Regions from separate parts of the Halobacillus sp. Cin3 genome, predicted to be linked through region 1. Evidence: riboswitches for the same ligand, from Rfam matches in the RefSeq annotation. Region 1 holds a riboswitch; each other region holds the start of a gene.
What was found. Region 1 has a riboswitch for S-adenosylmethionine ahead of QMA39_RS12145 (O-acetylhomoserine aminocarboxypropyltransferase/cysteine synthase family protein). Riboswitches for the same ligand answer to the same signal wherever they lie in the genome.

Region 1 (7,641 bases):
AATGACCGGATTTTTATTGCGACCGGTTTCCGAAAATGGGGCATGACCAATGGAACACTGGCTGCCCAGCTGATTACCGATTATGTATGCGGGGAAACCTCCTTGTTCCACGAGCTTTTCAAACCATCCCGTTTCAAGTCAGATCCAAGTATGAAGCAGTTCATTTCCCAGAACTTCGATGTAGCCGCCCACCTGGTGGAAGGAAAAGTCGAACTGGTGGAAGATAAACCGAACCGTTTAAAGAAGGGAGAAGGAATGGTTGTCCAGTGGAAAGGCCAGAGAGCTGGTGCATTCAGAGATGAGGAGGGGCAGCTTCACGTCCTGGATACCACCTGTACCCACCTTGGATGTGAAGTCGAATGGAACAGTGCGGAACACTCCTGGGACTGCCCGTGTCATGGGTCGCGCTTTTCCTATGATGGTTCTGTCATGGAAGGACCAGCCGACCAGCCTCTTCTGAGAATAGCGATCGACAACCATGCGGAACTCCCGTTTCAAAACCTTGATGATGCAGACCGGCCTCAGGATACGCCATAATCAATGACAAACGTGTCACCGCTTGTAGAGAAACCCTGTGTTTATCTACAAGCTTTTCTCATGCTTCCAGATCACCGGAGGCCGCATCCACTGGTCAGCCGCACGTATCCTACGGAGAAACCAGTGTCCGGCCTATTCTTTTCAATCATCTAAAAACCCACGCTTCTTCATTGGTTGCCCTGAAGTGCATTCTTTTCGATTTCAAGTGAAAAGGATGCACTTCAGGGCTTTTCCTTCCATCCTGTTCTGAAAATGGTGCTATAATGATTCGGACGTACATCGATCAGTTTTTTCGTAGAAAGGAGGACAGAGATGGAAAATGATCAAAAACTAGGAATCATTTATACAGCCGGGGCCTATATTTTATGGGGCATTCTTCCGATTTACTGGAAATGGATTCAGGAAATTTCCGCCTATGAGATTCTTGCCCACCGCATCGTCTGGTCGTTTGTCTTTATGACGCTGATCATTTTGGTTCTTCAAAAACAGAAGGCGTTTTTCAAGGAATGCCGCCGCATTTTAACGAATAAGCGGCAGATGATCGGAATTACACTGGCATCTGTGACCATCAGTATCAACTGGGTGACCTACATACTTGCTGTCAATACCAATCACGTGGTTGAAGCCAGTCTCGGCTATTACATTAATCCGCTGGTCAGCATTCTGCTCGGCATGATTTTCCTTCAAGAACGCTTCTCGAAAGCCCAGTGGCTCGCTTTCGCTCTCGCTGGAACAGGCGTGCTTTATATGACACTAAAGTTCGGCTCCGTCCCCTGGCTTGCCCTGCTGCTGGCCTTCAGCTTCGGGACATACGGCCTGCTGAAAAAACTGGTGCCGTTGAACGCCATGTTTGGTCTGACCATTGAAACGTTCATCGTTACACCAGCTGCGCTTTTCTTCCTGCTCCAACAGCAAAGCGGACAGTGGGCATCTGTAGAATGGGGATCGCTCACAGCACTCCTTGTCTTCGGCGCTGGAGTCGTTACCGCTGTCCCGTTACTTCTATTCTCAGCGGGGGCCAAACGGATTCCACTTTCCATGGTGGGTTTTTTACAATATTTCGCGCCAACGATTATGCTGTTCATCGGAGTATTCCTCTATGACGAACCATTCACATCGGTGCATGGCGTTGCCTTTACATTCATCTGGGCAGGACTTGCCGTTTATACGATGGCTCGCATGAAACGCATGAAGAAATACGAACCGAAAGTCACATAAAAAGGTGTTCTCCTATAGAGAACACCTTTCAGCTTGTAGAGAAACCTTTTTTCTAGTGACCCCAAAGGAGCGATCACCAATACTTGGTCATGGATAGGACTTTCCCCAAGCAGGCGGCAGTGACGCCTGCGGGAAAAGGGCGAGCCGAAGATCCACTTGGTGAAATGGTTTTTTTTGATCAAGTTAGCTGAGGCCGTGCCCCGGCAAGCATCCACCGATAAGCGGAACGTGCCCTCTCAACATGACATACGCACAACTCTAACTGGATAGGACGAACTTTTTCTACCAGCGCAGATGCGCGGCGGCATCTTTCCCTGACAAATAGGCACTTTCAAAACGGGTCCGGCCGGCTGTATCGTTCGGGCGGAGAAACGCATCTCCTCCGACGATGAGTCTGCCGTCTCCATTCACATCAAGACAGGACTCCTTCACAACTTTCCTTGCCTGGGCATACCTCCACCGCTTCAACTGCTCCGACTCCAGGTCGTCCCAAGGAAGATAGTTCTCCGCCTTTTCTTTCACCAGAGACATGACATAATCCTCGCCGTAGTATTTTCTGGACCAGTCTCCTGTCATGTAGACACTGACGATCACGTCTTCAGAAATTCCTTTTTTACTATGATCGACAATCCGTTCCACACCTTCGGGAAGGTCTTGATCCAAATGGCCATGCTCAGGGAGCTCTGTAGGCTTGTTGAATTCAAACAACCCCACATACGTTGGCTCAAACAGGATGCCTTTCAATTGTTTTTTCACAGGTTCAGGCATGCTCATGGTACTGTTTCTGAAGAGCTCCAGAACCTGGGGGACAGGCATCGTCAAATACAGACTGTCCGTCTGCCATTCAGAACCGTCTGCACTGTAGACCCTGTATCCCCCGTCATTTTCCAATAATTTTTCGACCCTTGTTTCCAATAAGGTGGGGATACCCTCAGCAAGCTGCTTGGCAAAAGCATTCATTCCGTCTACAGCCGTATACCGCGGGTGGTCGTCACCGAACCATTCCTTTACCCATCCGGCCTCTACCCAGTCCTGGACTTCTTCTTCAAGCTCTTCTGTACGGACCGTAAAAAACTGGGCCCCGTGGTCCGCCCTGCCGCCTGCAATCCGGCGGGTGGCGAGGCGTCCCCCGACACTTTTCCCTTTATCGACAAGCAGGATATTTGTACGTCCCTGCTTCATCAGACGGCGCGCGGCTGTTATTCCTGCAAGGCCTGCACCGATAATCGTCACTTCATAATGTTCCATCCTTGACCCTCCCCTTCTCTTGGGCTTCCTTTTCAGAAAACCACATTCATCCTATATTTTTTCGACTTCAAGAACTTCATCAAGAATCGGATAAACCGCCTCGACTCCTTCTTCTGCCACCAGACAGGCGACACCGAGAGGCGTTTCCCAGAAAGTCTCTGGAATGGCCGGATTCTTCAAGCCGGCCGGCTGATACAACGAACGGTAAATCCGGTTCAAGTGCTCCCTTGTTTCTTCTGCTTCCTTCGGTTTCTCTCCACGGGCGACCAAAAAGACCCAGCGCATCGACTGAAATAGATTATCGCCCGGCATAAACGTGTATTCTTTAAAAAACTTCAATTGTTTTTCAGCTTTTTCTGTCAGACCTGTTTCTACAGCAAGATCGTCAAGATGGCCATGCAGATGGCGGTACACCATTTGAAAGATTCTTCTTTTTTCGTCCTGCATCACTTTATCTGTATAAATTTCCTGCAGCTTTTCGAAAGCTGATGTTTTCGACCATTCCATCTTCTCATCACCTCTCTTAACCATTTCGCCTTCAAAGGAAGTTAATCCTTCCTGAAACCGAAGGAGGAAGCTTCCCCTTCCACCGATTGATAAAAAAGAGGGAAATCTTTGGTGTCTTCTTTCAAATGCCGTCCCATATGAGGCATCAGCTTATTCCACGCCATAGGATTGGCCGCGATGGTTTGAAACAATGCCATTTCGTTGTCTGTCCACTTCCGGAGCGATTGGATATAATCCAATGTCAGCTGAAATCCCGGCAGCAGCTGCTCATCCCTTCGACTCTGAAAACGATCCAGGGACGTTTCCCAATCCACCCCTTCATCCATCTGCTGAAAAGCATCGGCCAGCAGGAAGGACTGCAGAAACGCATCATTGATTCCAAGCCCCGTACTTGGATCTTTGCTGTGACCAGCATCTCCAAGGAGGACCCAGCCCTCTCCATAAGCATTCCTGAAAAAGTTCGGCATTCCGGGGGTTCCGATAATCTTTCCCTGTAGAACTGCCCCCTCCATCCTCTTCTTCATTCCGTAAAATTGATTAAACGTTTGTTCAAATGTTTCCTGTGGCGCTTTCATCATGTCTGCAAACTCCCCAGGGTGTATTTCAATACCGAGACAGTTCCGGTTTTCCTCCATTGGAAAAACAAAGCCGATTCGTCCTTCATGCAGGAAAATCTCCGTTACAGGTTCGCTTAACGGCTCCACGCCTGTGTAATAGCCGTATAACACAGGACGGAGTGGCTTCGTTTCCCGGTACTTCTCTGCTCCCGTCCAGGCAGCGATGTTCGAGTGCTTTCCATCTGCTCCGGCCACCCACGCGGCATAGGCCTCCCACGTTTTCCCTTCCGTTTCAAGGTGAAGTCCGGTAACGCGCCCATCCTCCCTGATCAAACCTCTTGCTGACGTACGCGGCATGAAGGTAACGGAATTCAACCCCTCGGCCTGCTCGATCAGAAGCGGGTCGAGCACATCACGTTTAGGTATAATCGTATAATCCGCTCTCGGTCCTTCCATAAAGCTTTGGCCGATATACGTCCGCATCCGACTCACTTTCCTCAAACCAGTCTCTTCCAGTTTATGAAGGATGCCCAGCTCCTCAAGGAAGCGGGTATGGGACATAAAGTGAGTGGATAGTGTGTCACTTGGAAACGCGGCTTTATCGATCAACAGAACACGCTTCCCCATTTTCCCGAGCAGGACAGCCAGACTCGCCCCAGCTGCCCTGGCTCCTGTAATGATCACGTCATATGTATGATTCATTCCGGTCCTTCCTTTCTTTCTCAACCTGTGTCCCATCATAATCGGTTTCACGTAAAAAAACTACTGCCACAGGAAAACAAGCATAGGAAGCCATAAAAAAATCCCCTGGGCGGGGATTTTTTAAAAGGTACGCTCTTCTTCAACTTCGTGATTCTGGTCAAGGATGTACAAGCGGCTCGGTTTGTTCTGCTTCGCGATTTCTTCAGCTTTTTCTACAGCTGTATCACGCTCATCAAATAAATCTGTCGGAGCTACGTCCTCAATCTTTACGAACCAGCCGGTTACATCTTTATTTGGTACTACACTATATTCCTTCATGAAAACATCTCCTTCAACATAGACTTAATTATCCATTCCCGCCCTAATATAGATTTAAACACCCTTGTTTCAAGCTGAGAATTGACAAGAGAGCAGGACCCCTTTATAATTTCAAACAAGTCAGATAAATTAAATATTGAAAACTCTTATCGAGAGCGGCAGAGGGACTAGGCCCTGAGACGCCCGGCAACCTTCAAGGAAAACTTGAAAAGGTGCTACATCCTACAGATCAGATGATCTGAAAGATAAGGGGAGGTAAACATACATAAAAAACCCTCTTCTTACTTACAGAAGAGGGTTTTTCTTATTCCCTCTACACCGAGGATCAGGATGTCCTGGAAATCATAAGGAGGAATGAACCAATGACCTATTCAAATCATGTGTATGGTGATGAAACACAGCTGCTTCACGGTGGACAGGAAGCTGATCCAGCAACAGGCTCGCGTGCCGTTCCCATCTATCAGACGACTTCATATGTTTTTAATGATACCGATCATGCCCAGAACCTATTTGCCCTGGCCGAACCGGGGAACATCTATTCCAGAATCACAAACCCGACAGTCGATGTATTTGAGCAGCGTGTTGCCCTTCTGGAAGACGGTGCTGCCGCTGTAGCTACAGCTTCCGGGATGGCGGCAATTACGATGGCCGTCCTGAACGTTGCCGGTGCCGGGGATACCATCGTCACCTCTTCCAACTTGTACGGAGGTACGTATAACTTATTCGTGCACACTCTTCCCCGCTATGGTGTGAACGTTGTTTTCGTAGATGGGAACGATCCTAATGCCTTCGAGGAAGCTATTACGCCTGAAACGAAAGCGATTTTCGCTGAAACCATCGGTAATCCAAGCCTGAATGTACTGGACTTTGAAGCGGTGGCGGATATTGCCCACGCTCATCACATTCCATTGATTGTCGACAACACCTTCGCCACCCCTTATGTATGCAAGCCGATCACCTGGGGGGCAGATATCGTCGTCCACTCCGCAACGAAGTGGATCGGGGGCCATGGTACAGCTATCGGCGGTATTGTCGTAGACAGCGGCCGGTTCGACTGGAACCACGAAAAATTCCCGGGTTTTACAGAGCCTGATGAAAGCTACAACGGCATCCGCTTCGGTATTGATGCTGGACCTGCCGGCTATGCGGTTAAGCTCCGTGTTCAGCTTTTGAGAGATATCGGTGCCTGCCTGAGCCCGCAGAACGCGTTCCTGCTCCTGCAGGGACTCGAAACGCTCCACCTGAGAATCGAAAAGCATGCAGAGCAGGCATATGAAATTGCTGCCTACCTGCAGAACCATGAAGGCGTGGATTGGGTGAATTATCCCGGGCTGCCGGATCACCCCACTTATGACCTTGCCGGGAAGTATTTGAAAGGCGGAGCCGGATCCATGGTTGTCTTCGGTATCAAAGGCGGACGTGAAGCCGGTCGTAAATTGATTGACCATTCCACCCTCTGGTCCCATGTGGCCAATGTCGGGGATGCGAAATCATTGATCATCCATCCGGCCTCCACCACCCACCAGCAGTTGAATGAGGAAAACTTGAAAAAGTCCGGTGTATCCGAAGAACTTGTCCGCTTGTCGGTTGGTCTGGAATCTGTGGATGATCTTATACGGGACTTGGACCAAGCCATAGAAAAGGCCAATGGATACAGCCGTCCTTATAAGGAACAGCCTCATCCAGCGGAGACCGTTCTCCGTTCCTCCCTCGACCGGTCCAATGGAAACATCCGCAGGAAAACGATCGGCATCATTCCTGACCAGCCGGGAGGCCTGCAGGAGGAAGCCTCCAAACTGGAGCGGTTCGGTTTTGAGGTGACTACTTTTTCAAAGGCTGAAGACATGCTGGAACTGAACGATCCAGCTTTCGATATTCTTTATTTTGAAACCCTTGGAGAAAACCAGACGGATCTGGCCCAGTCAGCGAATCCATTGGTCATTTGGTCCAAGGCTGCTTCTTCCCTGAAAAATGAACAAATCCTATCCGGAGCCAGTCTTTACGAGACGATCGTTTCAATCCGATCAGGACACAACTTATCTCATACACTCGTCACTGTATAATGGCCAGAAAGGAGAATGAAAGCATGTCTTTAAAAAACCCCGCCAGCCAGACAGCAGCTTTGGAGACGATTGAACTGGGACCCTTCGATTTCGAATCCGGAGGCCGGCTGGAATCTGTTGAGCTGGCTTACGAACGCACCGGCCCCTCTCATGCTCCCGTCATTATCGTCTGCCACGCTTTAACCGGGAACCAGGCAGCTGTGGGTACCCAAGAGCAGCCCGGCTGGTGGGCAGGATTAATCGGTGAGGGGTGTCCAGTCGACACCTCCCTGTTCCAAGTAATTACGTTCAATGTTCTGGGAGGCTGTCATGGGTCTACGGGTCCCGCCAGTATGAATCCTGATACAGGCAGACCATTCCGCCAGCAGTTCCCTAAAGTGACCATCCGGGATATGGTGCGCGCCCAGTATGAGGCCTTAAAAAAGATGGGCATACATCAGGTCAAGGCTGTTGCGGGAGGGTCGCTTGGAGGTATGCAGGCGTATGAATGG
Region 2 (7,641 bases), on a different contig from region 1:
TTGGAATCGGCCTCGGGCTGTTCTTTACTAAATCGAAGTGGTCAGATTATGCGCAGAGTCTGATTACAGGGATGGCTCAGCCAGTGGGGATCGTTTCGATCATTGCCTGGTTCTGGGCCGGCATGTTTGCAAATATGCTGTCCGCCGGAGGACTGGTGGATGGTCTGATATGGTTCGGCTTCCAAACCGGGCTGGAAGGCGGAGCTTTTGTCGGTATTACGTTCCTGCTTGCCGGCTTATTTTCCACAGCTGTAGGAACCGGGTACGGTACGGTAGCCACGTTCGGTGTGCTTATGTATCCAGCTGGTGTCATTTTAGGAGCGGATCCTGTGCTGCTTGTTGCAGCAATTTTAAGTGGAGCCGTGTTCGGTGATAACCTGGCGCCTGTTTCTGACACAACGATCGTTTCTGCAACGACACAGGAAGCGGATGTACCTGGAGTGGTCCGTTCCCGTTTTAAATACTCCATGGCGGCTGCTATTCCGGCAATGATTCTTTTCACTGTTTTCGGCGGCGGTGGGGAACAAGGGAGCCAGCAGGTAGTCAATGACCTGCAGAGCCAGGTGTCTCCCAACGGTCTGTTGATGCTGGTGCCATTTGTACTCGTTCTTGTACTGGCGCTGAGAGGCCAGCATCTTCTGACCTCCTTATCATGGGGGATCCTTGCATCTGTTGTTTTCATATATTTGAGTGGCCTATCCTTAAAGGAAGTGCTGTATATTCATTTTAATGAAGCGGGGGACCCTGTTATTGAAGGGGCCCTTATTGATGGAATCAGCGGATATTTCAATATGGCTATTTTAATCTTGTTCATTCTTGCGGCGGCTTACATGCTTGAAGTAGGGGGGACGATGGAAGTGATTAAGAACTTCTTCCTCCGCATCATCAATGGTGTAGTCCGCAGAGCTGAACTGGCCATTTTTGGTATCGTGGCTTTCTTGAATGTCTTCATCACAATCAACACAGCAGCTGAAATTGCAGCGGCTCCGTTTGTGAGGAAAATCGGGAAGGAATTGAATATCCATCCATACCGGCGGGCCAACTTCCTAGATACAGTGACCTCTTCCTTAGGTTATATTTTCCCTTGGAGTGGTGGTGTCCTGCTTGCCTGGGCCACGGTTCAGGGAGCGGCAGACAAGTATGACTTCCTACCAGTCGTTTCCCCTGGTGAAGTATTCCCTTATGTCTTCCAAGGATGGCTCCTGCTGATTGTTATGCTGATTGCAGCATGGACGGGATGGGGTCTCCGTTACACCGGAAAAAACGGCGAAGAAATGAAACCTGAAAAATAATAGGAAAACCAAAGATAGAAAAAGCGCAGAGATTCGTCTCTGCGCTTTTTAACTGTAGACAAGGACTTGTCATCCAGTAGACCTGTACGTTGTTTGCTTGGTCACGTTCCACTTATCCGCCGAAAGGGAGTGGTCTGCGTTCCTGGACGCACGATAAAAAACAGGATTTCTTGCAACTGAAAGCTCAGAGATTTACTTCTCTGTCTTTTTTTTCAGGTTTATAAAGCTTCCACTGTTTCTTTCATTTGATCAAGGTGGCGGAGTTCGTGCCAGCCAATGAATTCAATCCACTGGGTCAAGTCCATGTCTCCGAAAGCGGGGTGTGGAAACACGCGGTTCTTCAATGTTTCTTCATCTTTGTTATGGATGAGGAATAACGTGGCTTCCCTTGTTTTTTTCAATCCATCCTCGGCTTCTGCAATCGTTTGGAACGTACCTTCAGGCCGGACGGACTCAGGGGCTTCCACCTTGTAATGCCTTTCCGTCGTCCGGTGGATCGGTTTTTCGGAAGTCTGCTGGATATCTCCCTGCTTTATTGCCTGCTTGATCTGGTAGACGACAAGTTGTTCCATCAGGTACAGGTGCTCCAGAATTTCCAGGACCGACCATTTTCCTTCCCCGGGCTTTCGTGCTGCCTTTTCGTCAGAGATGGAATGAGCATACTCCAGCAGCTGTTTTCTTTTCTCATCAAGACCATACATAAACAGGTCCTCCTCGTCCTTAGGTTGTTTGCATAGATCAAATAAAATGACCATTCCCCTGGCAGGTGGTGATGAAACCTTTCCTCTTTCGTAAACGTAAAACCATAGACAAAGGTTTCATGAATGGTCTAACCCACCCCTTGGTGTGGTATAGAACTATAACCTACATATAAGGAGGAATCTGTCATGTCAGATTATTCGATTGAAGAGTTTATCAGGGCCACGAAACAGGATGATTCAGAAAATGATTATTTCGAGCTGGAAACCCCGCGTATTCTCGAGGTGAACCTGTTGGATCAGGTCTGGGCGAAATCCGGGGCCATGATTTCCTATAATGGGGATATCAAGTTTGAGAGGGAAGGGATTCTGGAGCACGGCGTAGGAAAAATGTTCAAGAAAGCGTTGACGGGAGAGGGCAGTTCACTGATGAAAGCGACAGGGCGCGGGCGTTTGTACCTCGCTGATCAGGGGAAAAAGATTACGATTTTTGACTTGGATAATGAAACCATCACAGTCAACGGTAACGATCTTCTCGCCTTTGAGCCGAGCATCGACTGGGATATCAAGCTGATGAAAAAAGTGGCCGGGATGGTTTCCGGCGGTCTGTTTAACGTGACCTTGAATGGCAGCGGGCGTGTGGCTATCACCTCCCATTACGAACCACTGACACTGCTCGTACGCCCCGGAGAGCCGGTCATTACAGACCCGCATGCAACCGTGGCCTGGTCCGGACATTTGGAGCCGAATTTCAAGACGGATGTGAGCTTCAAAACGTTTATTGGACGGGGGAGCGGGGAATCTATCCAAATGCAGTTCGAAGGAGAAGGTTTTGTCATCGTCCAGCCGTATGAAGAAATAGATACAACAGGCAGCCAGTAAGTCTTTTCTTTTGCGTGGACTGGCATAGTCATGCTAAAGTGTGAATACAATGATGATACAAAAAGAATCATCATTCATCCTTTACTTCGTTACTGAAACGTAGTATGATGATAATCAACATTAAATAAATAACGGAAACTTCTTATCCAGAGAGGCGGAGGGACTGGCCCTTTGATGCCCGGCAACCATCGAATCAATCCACGGATTGACGAGAACGGTGCCAATTCCTGTAGGATGAATACCATCCTAAGAGATGAGAGGATCGTACGGATTGATACGAACCCCTTTTCTTATGTGGATAAGAAAAGGGGTTTTTTGCATATCAGCATGCCCGTCATGGCTCTCGATAGAAGTTGCGTTAAAGGAAAGGGAAGATGTAGATATGGCAACAGCAATTTTCGGCGCAGGGTGTTTTTGGGGAGTAGAAGCATTTTTTGAGAAATTCGAAGGGGTAACGGGCACAATCGTTGGTTATATCGGAGGACATCTCGAAAATCCTTCCTATGAAGAAGTGAAGCAGGGGGATACCGGTCATGCGGAAGCCGTCCGCATCGAATACAACCCTGCTGTGATTACGTATGCAAAACTGGTCAATATCTTTTTTGAAGCCCATGACCCGACACAGGTAAACCGTCAGGGTATTGATGTAGGACATCAATACCGTTCAGTGATCTTCTATACAGATGCAAGCCAGAAGTACATTGCAGAAGAGAAAATCAGTGAATGGAGTGCCAAGGGCGTCTTTAAGCGTCCGATCGCTACACAAGTGGAAGAGGCTTCTTCCTTCTTTGAAGCGGAAGAGCATCACCAGAAATACATTCAAAAACATGGCTCTGCGGCCTGCTCCATCGGCTGATGAAAAGTCCCTCACTGAGGGGATCAGCTTGTAGAGAAACCTCTGTTTCTTTACAAGCTTTTTTTCTTTTTTACCGCCAGGAGCGAAAGCCCCTTCCCTTTCCGCGGACGAGCGCCCGTGCTTTCCGCAGGAGTGGAAGGGGCCCCGCTCCTTGGGCGTTCTTTAACATCGAAAAAGACTCTCCTTCACCCAGATCATCCTTGCTGGATGGAGGAGAGTCTTTTTCATATTCCTGCAGCCAGCCGTCATCAGCGACTGTTCCTTCCCCTTTTTTTCCACGCAAGCGGCCATAGCGCAGCCCATGCCGTTCTTTTGAATCTGCGAACCTGCGTACACGAGAAGCGTTCGGTGGTGATGCCCGCGGCATTCATCCACAGATAAGCGGAATGTGACCCTTTACACGACAAATGGACAACTCTAACTGGTTAACACAGGCTTTTTTTATGGGAGAAAGTTCACTAGAATGAAGGAGATGGAGAGAGGAGGGGAGCCTGTGTTGAATGACATCATTCTTATAGTTATGTGCGCCTTTATGGTTCTTGGAGCTCTTGATTACTACATATTGAATCACCGCCTTGCCTTAGGATGGCGGTTTTATGAAGCCTTTATGATGATGGGTCCACTGGCCTTGTCTATGGTGGGGATCATCTCTCTCGCCCCGGTGCTGTCCAGATGGCTCGCGCCGGTCGTCACTCCCTTGTTCCAGGCTGTTGGAGCGGATCCTTCTATGTTTGCTTCTATGCTGCTTGCCATTGACATGGGGGCTTATCCTTTGGCGGAATCGCTCGCGGCAGACAAAGAAGCGGCTGTTTTTTCGTGGGCTCTGCTTGGGACGATGATGGGCCCTACGCTTGTGTTTACCATTCCAGTTGCCTTGACCGTTGTAGCGAAAAAGGATCATCCTTTTTTCGCGAAGGGAATTCTCGCAGGAATGGTGACGATTCCGATCGGCTGTTTCATCGGCGGGTGGACAGCCGGCTATGAAACGGGGTGGATGCTTAGAAATCTGCTTCCGGCCATGGTTCTATCCCTTTTTATCGCCGCCGGTCTCTGGCTCTTCACAGCCTTGACCATACGTCTGTTTTCCTACTTCGGCAAAGCGGTCGAAATCATTATTATTTCAGGGCTTGCTCTTATCATTATTGAAACGTTAACAGGCATAACAGTTCTCCCCGGCATGGCTCCCTTATCGGAAGGGATCCTCATCGTCGGTAAAATTACTGTCACACTTGCAGGGGCTTATCCGCTGGTGGCGTTTATCAGCAGGCACGGCGAAAAAGTGCTCACCCGTGCGGGAAGACGTCTCGGGATGAATGCAGTATCGATGACAGGGTTCATCGCATCGCTTGCCCATCATTTGCCGATGCTTGCCGTCATGAAGGACATGGACGATAGAGGGAAGACGGTCAATGCGGCCTTTGCAGTCAGCGGGGCATTTGTATTCGGAAGCCACTTCGCGTTTGTGGCCGGCGTCCAGCCGGATATGATACTTCCGGTGATCGTGGGCAAATTAAGTGCAGGTATTCTTGCTGTGAGTTTAGCCCTAATTCTAACGAGACAAGACGTTTCATTTTATGAAGAAGAGGATTCTTCGTATAATGAAGAGTGAAATTGATCATAAAGGAGTTTTTCAAATGACGACAGATATGCGCAGACAATTTGACCAATACATCGAGAAATTCAAACAGAATGCTTCCCAGGAAGTTCAGGACAAAATGAGCGACGCCATTAATGAATTGGAAGCCTCTGAAGAGGGGAACGGTCTTTCCAAAGGAGAAAAAGCCCCGGACTTCATCCTTCCAGATGCCAAAGGCGGTCAGGTTCAGCTGTCCGAACAGCTGAAGCAGGGTCCTGCTATCGTAACTTTCTACCGCGGCGGCTGGTGCCCTTACTGCAACATGGAGCTGCGTGCGTATCAGGAAATCATGGATGATATCCACAATGAAGGAGCTCAGCTGATTGCCATCAGCCCGCAGACGCCGGATCAATCCATGACTACTCAGGAGAAAAACGACCTGGATTATCACGTATTGAGTGATGTTGGAAACAAAGTTGCTCAGCAGTTCAACCTTGTTTATGAGCTTCCGGATTATCTTGTAGATGTGTATAAGGATAAAGGATTGAATGTAGACAAGCATAATGGAGACGATTCCTGGACGCTTCCAGTATCCGCTACCTACATCATTGATACAGATGGTACGGTTGTATACGAATATACAAAATCTGACTATAAAGACCGTGCGGAACCTTCTGAAGTTCTCCAAGAGCTGAAAAAAGTAAACGCATAAGTCCAAAAAGACGTCCTCCATGTATGTGGAGGGCGTTTTTTATGAGTGGAAAAATCCGAAAAGGTAGAAGCCGGCTGCCAGCATCAGCAGGACACTGACCTGGATGCAGATGCCAATGATGGAACAGATTTTTCCTGCTGTCGCAAAGTGACGGCCGCTTTCTTTTTCCTCCTCTTCGCTGCGTAAGAAGGCATTGGCCATCACGATGCCGATGATGCCTGTAATTAATCCGGCTAGAGGAAGGAAGATGGACATGATGCCCAGAACGAGGGATGTCACAGCCTTTTGATACATAAAATGCTCCTCTCCTTCAAACAACCTTAGGGAGGTTATTTGGTATATCGGTTCGCATAGCTGCTGGCGGCAATCGAGTCCGGCTTGATTTTTGGTTCCATACCAAGGGATTCAATCCTCGCCACCATTTCATTTACATAGACTCTTGTCCGGTTCCGATCACCGGAACCTATATCAATGTGTCCTTCCATTGTAAATGTCGCACCTTTGTAGATGTGAGGAAGGACGATATCAATCAACTCATTTTTTCGTTCTTCTGTAAAAAGGAAGGCGACCCGCTCTGTTAAAGACGTTTCATAGGAAATCCGCTCATGCAGGGTAGTCATTTCCCTGGGGATGACTTCTTTGCGATAACAGGCCCAGGCTCCTTTTCCTACCCGTTGAATGACAACTCCGGTAATAAACAGCGTGCGGGATGGGTGAACTTGTGAATCTGTTCCTACCATCAAACGGTAATTCCCGACAGGCTCCCGTTTCATAAATGTTAAAATATGTGAGAACACTTCTGGAAATCCCATTTTTTTATGCGTGAGGTTTTGAAACAAATCGGGCTGGTGCACATTTGCCATCTCCTTTTTTATTTCTAGGCAGTGGAGTGTGGGGGATAAGTGTATTCCCTTTTTCCTCCTTGGGTAATCCCTGATTGTCCTGCCGTGAAACCGTTCTCCATCCAAGCAGCTGTGACCATTCTGTTATTAGGATATTCATAGACCTGCTTGAAAGATAACATGTTTTTAAATAGAGTATGTGTGCATTCTACGCAAATTATGTAAAAAATAGTCAATGCGCAGAGGAAGGGGAATACAAGGACTGCAAAGCTTGGGGCCATATCATTTCCTATGGGGAAAAAGCGTAGGCAGTGGATAACGGGGGTTAGGAAAAGCATGGCACTGGAAAAAGGACCTGATGGTGAGTGGAACAGGCCCTAGAAAATAAAAATCCAGATAAGAATAATAGTGATTACAAAAGTGATCGCGTAGATCGTGGAAAGTAAAGGAATGCTGCCTTGGTCTTTATTATCGGATTTCAAGTGCTGCAGATCCTCTTCCGGGCTCAGCTGGTTTTCTGACTTGTCCATGTTTTTGGCAATGACAACCGTACCGACCAAAGCGGTAATCGACAAAACAATGATGATGGCATAGTACAAAGGATACATTGAACATCCGCCCCCTGATTAAAGTCTTACCTTCATTATAATAGAAAGCGGGCGGATGTTGGAAATGTTCCTGATTTACATATGTTCTGGTGCAGCCATTCCAAGCAGACGCAGCCCTTCCTTCAGCACGACGGTAAATGCATAAACGAGCGTCAGGCGTTCCTGTTGGGAAGGG
Region 3 (7,641 bases), on a different contig from region 1:
GCGGGACGGGCTGGCTGAAATGCTCCGTAAAGAGAACTTTTCCCGGGGTGTCGTTGTCAGACAGGAAGAAGATCACCTCCACATTGATATGTATATTATTGTGAGCTATGGTACGAAGATATCGGAAGTCGCTCATAACGTCCAATCTCAAGTAAAATACACATTAAACAAAACAGTCGGATTGTCCGTTGACTCTGTCAATATTTTCATCCAGGGAGTCCGCGTGACAAGCGAATAGGTTGCAGTTGCAGTCAAAGGAGGAAGTAAGTGTGACGTTACAAAAGCTTGACGGCAGAACATTAGCCGAGATGATTTTACAGGGAGCGCATTATTTAAAGCAGAACTCGCAGATGATCGATGCGCTGAATGTATTCCCTGTACCTGACGGGGATACAGGAACAAATATGAATCTTTCCATGACCTCCGGAGCGGACGAGGTGAGAAACGTTTCCCAGGACCATGCAGGAGCAGTTTCCACTTCTCTGTCCAAAGGTCTTCTTATGGGTGCGCGTGGAAATTCAGGAGTAATTCTTTCCCAGGTCTTCCGCGGCTTTGCAAAAGCCATTGAGAATAAAGAGGTGTTAACGACCCGTGATTTCTCTGATGCCCTGCAGGGTGGTGTGAAAACGGCTTATAAAGCTGTGATGAAGCCTGTAGAAGGAACAATCTTAACTGTTGCCCGTGAAGCAGCGGAAGCATCTGTGGAAATAGCTGAAAAGGAAGAGGACTTTATTCCTTTCATGGAAGGTGTCGTAGAAGCAGCCAAAGCTTCCCTGAAGCGGACACCTGAACTTCTTCCGGTTCTAAAGGAAGTCGGTGTGGTCGACAGCGGCGGCCAGGGACTTGTAACGATCTATGAAGGATTTCTGGCCAACTTGAAAGGCGAGGAAATGCCGGATGTCGAAGAAATGGTTTCCATGAACGAAATGGTAAACGCCGAACACCATAAACTTGCTCAGGACTTCATGAATACCGAAGATATCCATTACGGCTATTGTACGGAGTTCATGGTGAAATTCGAAGAGGATAAGCTGGCTGAGAATCCTTATGATGAAGAAGCTTTCCGTAACCGACTGAGTGAATTTGGTGATTCCCTGCTTGTCGTGTCTGACGAAGAACTGGTCAAAGTTCACGTCCACGTTGAGTACCCGGGTGAAGCAATGACGCTTGGACAGAAGTATGGCAGCCTGATCAATATGAAGATTGAAAACATGAGGGAGCAGCATACGTCCCTCGTTGGTAATAAGAAAGCGAAAGCCGCGCCCGAGAAAAAAGCGCCATATGGTATTGTAACCGTCAGCATGGGCGAGGGAATGAAAAAACTTTTCGAAAGCCTCGGAGCCACCGTAATCATCCAGGGTGGTCAAACGATGAATCCTAGTACCCAGGACTTATCGGAGGCTATTAAAGAAGCGCATGCAGAACGTGTGTTCATTCTTCCGAATAACAAAAACATCGTGATGGCAGCAGAGCAGGCTGCAGAGATGGCGGAAGCGGAAGTGGCTGTCATCCCGACGAAGACCATTCCTCAAGGGATGAGTGCTATGCTTGGTTTCAATCCCGAAGCAGATCTCGATACGAACAAAGAAGAAATGATTAGTTTGATGTCAGAAGTGAAAACGGGACAGATCACCTATGCGGTCCGGGACACCCAGATTGACGGGCTTGATATTGAAAAGGGTCATTTTATGGGGATTTCCGACGGAAAGATTTCAGCGACCGATAAAGACGCCCTCATGACGGCGAAAACACTGCTGAACCAGATGATTGATGAGGATGAAGATGAAATCCTTACCATTCTTACCGGGGAAGGTGTGGACGATAAGGATGTGGCTGAACTGGAAGCCTATGTGGAAGAAACCTTTGAAGATTTAGAGGTGGAAATCCATCACGGTGGTCAGCCGATTTACAGTTATATCTTCTCTATTGAATAAAAAAGCACTGGTTCTGAATTGAGAACAGCGCTTTAAGGCTGTCGGGATTTTTCCCGGCAGCCTTATTTATTGGTCTATGGTCTGAATGAAGGAGGGAAGATGAAAGAAATTGTTTCACAAAGGATATTGATAAAACAATCGACAAATGCCGCCCTGCTGCTGTAGAACGTCTTCCTCTGAAAATGCCTTGACGGTTTGTCTTCTTGGCTTGTCGTTCTATAGGCTGAAAGCGTAGTTCTCTATTAGAACTGCGCTTTTTTTAGTCGGGTTTCCGTATGCGGGTGCCGGTGCCGTTGAATATATTTTCGCACCGAGAAGATAACGGCAGCGGCATATCCGGCAAGCAGCAGGCTGTAGATAACAATTATAATCTGTTCACTCCATGTGGCATAGGTAAGCAGTGTCCGGCTGTTCGTCAAAATGATAAATCCACCCGCTGCCACACCAAGCACGAGAGGGGGGAGTTTTTTTACAAGCCAGGCAGCGAGGGGGGCTGCTATGACACCACCGATCACAAAGGCGAGCACAAGCAGCCAGCTCAGCTCCTCCCACCCAAGGAAAAGCAGGAATCCGGCCGTAGCGGATAAAGTAACGATGAATTCGCTTGTATCTACGGTGCCAATGACTTTTCTGGGAAGGATTCCTTTACTGGATAAGAGAACAGGAGTATTTACCGGCCCCCAACCACCACCGCCCACGGCATCAAGAAAACCACCCAGGAAACCTAAAGGAAACAAGAAGCGCCGTCGAAATGGTCTTTTTTCAGTTTGCAAGGGCTTCACTCGATTCATCAACAAAAAGCGGATGACCACATAAATGCCAAGCCCTAGTAAAAAGATGGAAATGTACGGACGGATCAAATCACCTGGAATCCAGCTGAGCAGAGCAGCCCCGGCAAAGGCACTGATCCCTCCGGGGAGGGCAAGAGTCAAAACGAGCCGTTTATCCACGTTTCCGAATTTATAATGGGAAAACCCGGAAGCTGCCGTTGTAGCAATCTGGGACAAATGAATGGAGGCGGAGGCTACCGCCGGAGCCATTCCGTAGGCGAGGAGGATGGTGGAGGAACTTAAACCAAACCCCATTCCGAGGGCTCCATCCATCAATTGAGCAAAGAATCCAACCAGTGAAAATATAAGTAATTTCTTCATCGTACCTCTCCTTTTGATTAAACACATAAGATTACTTGGTTTTAACCATGAAGAGGCACAAAAAAACCTCTTCATCCAGAAGAGGTCAAGCTTCCTCTCCTTATCTTTCAGACCACCGTCTGCTGGAATGAGCACCTTTTCCTATGCGAGGTTGCTGCGGGATCATCAGACCAGTTTCCTCCCCCGGCTCTTTATAAGGATATATGTAGCCCGCTCCGAAAGCGGAATTCCTAAGTACATGAATAATATATTCAAAGCTAAAACATGGATGACTATTTGTCAATGGTTTACATTAAAATAAACAGAAAACTAGTAATATTTTAAATACATGTTGACATATCATTAAATCGGGTCTAATATTTGAATCAAATCTTTTGAACAATATCTGGAAACATTTTTCTTATCGAGAGAGGTGGAGGGACTGGCCCTTGGAAGCCTCGGCAACGGATCTGTCTTCATGAACAGAAACTGTGCCAATTCCAGCAGGTGATCAACACTTGGAAGGATAAGAAGAACGGTTGAATCATGTATGATGACTCTCCTTTCTTCTTACTATCAGAAGAAAGGTTTTTTTGTTGAAGATAAGAAAGGAGGAGCTTATGAATACGAGTGCACCGACATATGAAACATTCACCAGCGATCCTTTACACCATATGGACATTGATAATGGACACAAAGGGGCAGAGAGTGTGATTCGATGGGCTTACGGGCAATATGGAAAACAGCTCGTTTATGCGTGCAGCTTCGGTGCTGAAGCTATCGTACTGCTTGATTTCATTGCAAAGGCACAACCTGATGCCGACGTCGTTTTTCTGGACACCGGACTTCACTTCCAGGAAACCTATGATTTAATTGAAAAAGTGAAAAAGAGATATCCGGAGTTGAACATCCATATGAAAAAGCCGGAGTTGACGGTGGAAGAACAGGCAGAGGAATATGGTCCGGCTCTTTGGAAAAGGAACCCCGACCAATGCTGTGCCATCAGAAAAATCAAACCGCTGGAAGAAGCCCTGACAGGAGCAGCGGCCTGGATGTCAGGATTAAGAAGGGAACAATCTGCAAGCCGGAGTCATACGAATTTCGTAAACAAGGACGAACGCTTCCGGTCCATCAAGGTATGCCCCTTAATTCACTGGACATGGGAAGACGTCTGGTCATATATCCGACTAAATAGCTTGGATTACAATGAATTGCACGACCAGAGTTATCCAAGTGTCGGATGCATCCCCTGCACAGCGAAAGCGCTGGATGACGGCCGCTCAGGAAGATGGCAGGGATTCAATAAAACGGAGTGTGGACTCCACACGGCCGGAGATACGAAACAATAAAGGAGAGATAATCTATGTCCATTATTCAACCGCATGGCGGGCAGTTAATCAATCGTTTTACAGCACAGCCTGAAACACTTCCGGAACAAAGGATCGAACTTGATGCGATGGCGTTGAGTGATATCGATTTAATCGCTAATGGGGCGTACAGTCCACTTCAAGGGTTTTTAACAAAGGATGATTATGAGCACGTCGTTGAAAACCTTCGTTTGCAAGACGGCACTCCCTGGAGTCTTCCGATCACACTGCCTGTATCTGAAGAGCAGGCCCGTTCGTTACAAGGTCAAGCGGCACTTGTCAAAGATGGGACGATCTACGGTGTGATTGAAATCGAAGATATTTACAAGCCGGATAAACAGAAAGAAGCTGCAAAGGTTTACTTAACGACAGAAGACGCTCATCCAGGGGTCAGTAAACTTTACAAGCGCCCGGATTTTTATGTGGGTGGCAGAATTGAAGTATTCCATCGTCCGGAGCGGGAGCATTCAGACCATTACTACCTTGATCCCGAAGAGACAAGAGAACGATTCCAACAGGCCGGATGGGAAAAGGTTGTCGGTTTCCAAACGCGTAATCCTGTTCACCGTGCTCATGAATATATCCAAAAAGCGGCCCTGGAAAGTGTAGATGGACTATTTCTGAATCCGCTCGTAGGAGAAACGAAAAGCGATGATATCCCGAGTGATGTGCGCATGAGAAGCTATGAAGTACTCTTGGATGAATATTATCCAGAAAACCGGGTGACCCTGGCTGTCTTTAATGCGGCTATGCGCTATGCAGGCCCGCGGGAAGCCATCTTCCATGCGATTGTCCGGAAGAATTTCGGCTGCTCCCATTTCATAGTCGGGAGGGATCATGCAGGTGTCGGCGATTATTATGGTACATATGACGCCCAAAAAATCTTCAGTCACTTTGAAGAAGGGGAGCTGGAAATAACCCCCGTCTTTTTTGAACACAGTTTTTACTGCAAAGCCTGTGAAGCAATGGCTTCTCATAAAACCTGCCCTCACAGCAAGGAGCATCACGTAATTTTATCAGGGACAAAAGTGCGCGAGCTGCTTCGCAGCGGGCAGAAACCACCGAAAACGTTCAGCCGCCCAGAGGTTGTGGAAGTGCTGATTGAAGGCCTTAAACAACAGACAGCGGATGTAAAGGGGTGAATGGAATGGCGACGAATTTGACATGGCATGAAGCTGCCGTACAAAAAAAAGATTACCGCAGTAAAAACGGTCATTTCAGTGGTGTGCTCTGGTTCACCGGCCTCTCAGGGGCTGGTAAATCCAGCATTGCAAACCATTTGAACCGCCTGCTTTTTGAGCACGGCATCCAAACCTACCTGCTTGACGGGGATAACGTCCGTCATGGGTTGAATCAAGATCTTGGTTTTTCTGAAGCCGACCGTACAGAAAACATCCGCCGGATTGGTGAGGTATCCAAGTTGTTTACAGACAATGGGTCCATCGTTTTGACGGCTTTTATTTCTCCATACAGGCAGGACCGTGACCGGGTCCGCTCCCTTTTGGAAGAGGATGAGTTTATGGAAGTCTTCGTCGATTGTCCTGTAGAGGAATGTGAAAACAGGGATCCAAAAGGATTGTACAAAAAAGCGAGAGCTGGTGAAATCTCGGGATTCACAGGCGTGGATGCGCCTTATGAGGCACCGGTCAATCCGGAATGTATCGTGCAGTCCGGTCAACATTCCATCCAGGATTGTGCGGAACAGATTTTTCAACTTCTCATTGATAAAAAGTGGCTGAACGACAAGGAGGGATGAACGTGACCAAAGTATATATCGTAGGCGCAGGTCCTGGAGACATTGATTTGATTACTGTGAAAGGTCTTAAAGCTGTCCAGAAGGCTGATGTTGTCCTGTATGACAGACTGATCAACCAGGATCTGCTGGAGGAAACAAAAGAGGGAGCTGAGCTTGTTTTCTGCGGGAAAAGACCCGATCATCACGCACTTTCCCAATCAACCATCAATCACCTTCTTGTCAAATACGCCCTCCAAGGGAAAGTGGTCACACGCCTTAAAGGGGGCGATCCATTTGTGTTCGGCCGCGGCGGGGAAGAAGCAGAAGCTCTCGCGAAGAGATCGATTCCTTTTGAAATTGTTCCGGGAATTACGTCCGGTACAGCTGCACCTGCGTACGCCGGCATCCCTGTTACACACAGGGATTACAGCTCATCGGTCGCTTTCATATCCGGAGTCAGCAAACCAGGAACCGATGAAGAAGCGTACTGGGAGCGGGTCGTCAAAAGCATGGATACGCTGTGCATCTATATGGGTGTCAAAAGACTTCCGGAGATTTGTGATCGGCTGAAAAACTATGGACGATCTCCAGATACACCTATGGCCCTTATCCAGAACGGAACGATGAGCAGCCAGAAAATGGTAAAGGGTACGATCGATACGATTGTAGAAAAGAGCCGTTTTATCGAAAACCCTGCCATGATCGTTGTGGGGGAAGTGGTGGAACTGAGCAGCCACCTCCAATGGTTCGACCCGGCCGGTGAGGATGCCCGCGTATCTGCGGAAACGATCGTAGGGTAGGAAGAGGAGGGTGAGGATGGAAGCTGTCCTGTATGTAAGTCACGGAAGCAGAAGAAAAGCAGCCACCAGACAGGCAGAGGACTTTTTACACCGTACAGCCGGTGCACATGATCTGCCTTATGAAATTTGTTATTTGGAACTCGCTGAACCCGATATATCAGAAGGGGTGCGGCGCCTTGTGGAAAGGGGAGCATCCAACATCGTTGTACAGCCGGTTCTGCTTTTGAGTGCCGGTCATTATTACAAAGATATTCCTGAAGAGATTGACCAAATCTCCGTCCTTTACCCCGACCTGACGTTTTCCTATGGAGAGCCTCTGGGGGTGCAGCCATCGATTATAAAAGCGCTCGCCGAACGTTTACATGGAACGGATATACCGGTTCAAAAGGGAACGAATATCCTCTTGGTCGGAAGAGGAAGCCGTCACCCGGATACACCAGAAGCTGTCGAAAAGATTGCGAAGCTGCTGAAGGAGGAAATCAACTACTCTCACGTGGAGGTATGTTACCTCGCGGCTCTTTCCCCGCGTTTTCCAGAGGCTTTCCACCGGTCGACGGTGTCTTATGAGCACACCATTGTGCTGCCGTACCTTTGGTTCACAGGTGTATTGATGGAAGAGATTGAAGCGGAAGTCGCAAAAGCTGTCCAACTCGGGTTTTCAGCGGCGGCTGCCCA

Region 2: another riboswitch for S-adenosylmethionine. It lies ahead of msrA (peptide-methionine (S)-S-oxide reductase MsrA); the one in region 1 lies ahead of QMA39_RS12145 (O-acetylhomoserine aminocarboxypropyltransferase/cysteine synthase family protein).
Region 3: another riboswitch for S-adenosylmethionine. It lies ahead of QMA39_RS03160 (sulfite exporter TauE/SafE family protein); the one in region 1 lies ahead of QMA39_RS12145 (O-acetylhomoserine aminocarboxypropyltransferase/cysteine synthase family protein).

What each region holds. Positions count from the first base shown of each region.
Region 1 covers NZ_CAMZMV010000003.1:292,601-300,241, reverse strand. Annotated here, with positions in the region: gene QMA39_RS12175 (FAD-dependent oxidoreductase) at 1-537, shown strand, start outside; gene rarD (EamA family transporter RarD) at 850-1,755, shown strand; gene QMA39_RS12165 (FAD-dependent oxidoreductase) at 2,038-3,003, opposite strand; gene QMA39_RS12160 (hypothetical protein) at 3,055-3,510, opposite strand; gene QMA39_RS12155 (NAD(P)/FAD-dependent oxidoreductase) at 3,552-4,769, opposite strand; gene QMA39_RS12150 (DUF2188 domain-containing protein) at 4,890-5,087, opposite strand; SAM riboswitch class I at 5,231-5,339, shown strand; gene QMA39_RS12145 (O-acetylhomoserine aminocarboxypropyltransferase/cysteine synthase family protein) at 5,450-7,150, shown strand; gene QMA39_RS12140 (homoserine O-acetyltransferase) at 7,174-7,641, shown strand, end outside.
Region 2 covers NZ_CAMZMV010000004.1:389,375-397,015, forward strand. Annotated here, with positions in the region: gene QMA39_RS15025 (Na+/H+ antiporter NhaC family protein) at 1-1,292, shown strand, start outside; gene QMA39_RS15030 (DinB family protein) at 1,511-1,993, opposite strand; gene QMA39_RS15035 (AIM24 family protein) at 2,180-2,872, shown strand; SAM riboswitch class I at 3,012-3,132, shown strand; gene msrA (peptide-methionine (S)-S-oxide reductase MsrA) at 3,255-3,728, shown strand; gene eutH (ethanolamine utilization protein EutH) at 4,222-5,337, shown strand; gene QMA39_RS15050 (peroxiredoxin-like family protein) at 5,363-6,016, shown strand; gene QMA39_RS15055 (DUF4190 domain-containing protein) at 6,056-6,310, opposite strand; gene QMA39_RS15060 (ribonuclease H-like YkuK family protein) at 6,346-6,879, opposite strand; gene QMA39_RS15065 (hypothetical protein) at 7,236-7,466, opposite strand; gene argS (arginine--tRNA ligase) at 7,542-7,641, opposite strand, start outside.
Region 3 covers NZ_CAMZMV010000001.1:570,158-577,798, forward strand. Annotated here, with positions in the region: gene QMA39_RS03150 (Asp23/Gls24 family envelope stress response protein) at 1-238, shown strand, start outside; gene QMA39_RS03155 (DAK2 domain-containing protein) at 270-1,934, shown strand; gene QMA39_RS03160 (sulfite exporter TauE/SafE family protein) at 2,177-3,085, opposite strand; SAM riboswitch class I at 3,183-3,285, opposite strand; SAM riboswitch class I at 3,483-3,597, shown strand; gene QMA39_RS03165 (phosphoadenylyl-sulfate reductase) at 3,685-4,413, shown strand; gene sat (sulfate adenylyltransferase) at 4,428-5,573, shown strand; gene cysC (adenylyl-sulfate kinase) at 5,579-6,187, shown strand; gene cobA (uroporphyrinogen-III C-methyltransferase) at 6,190-6,966, shown strand; gene QMA39_RS03185 (sirohydrochlorin chelatase) at 6,983-7,641, shown strand, end outside.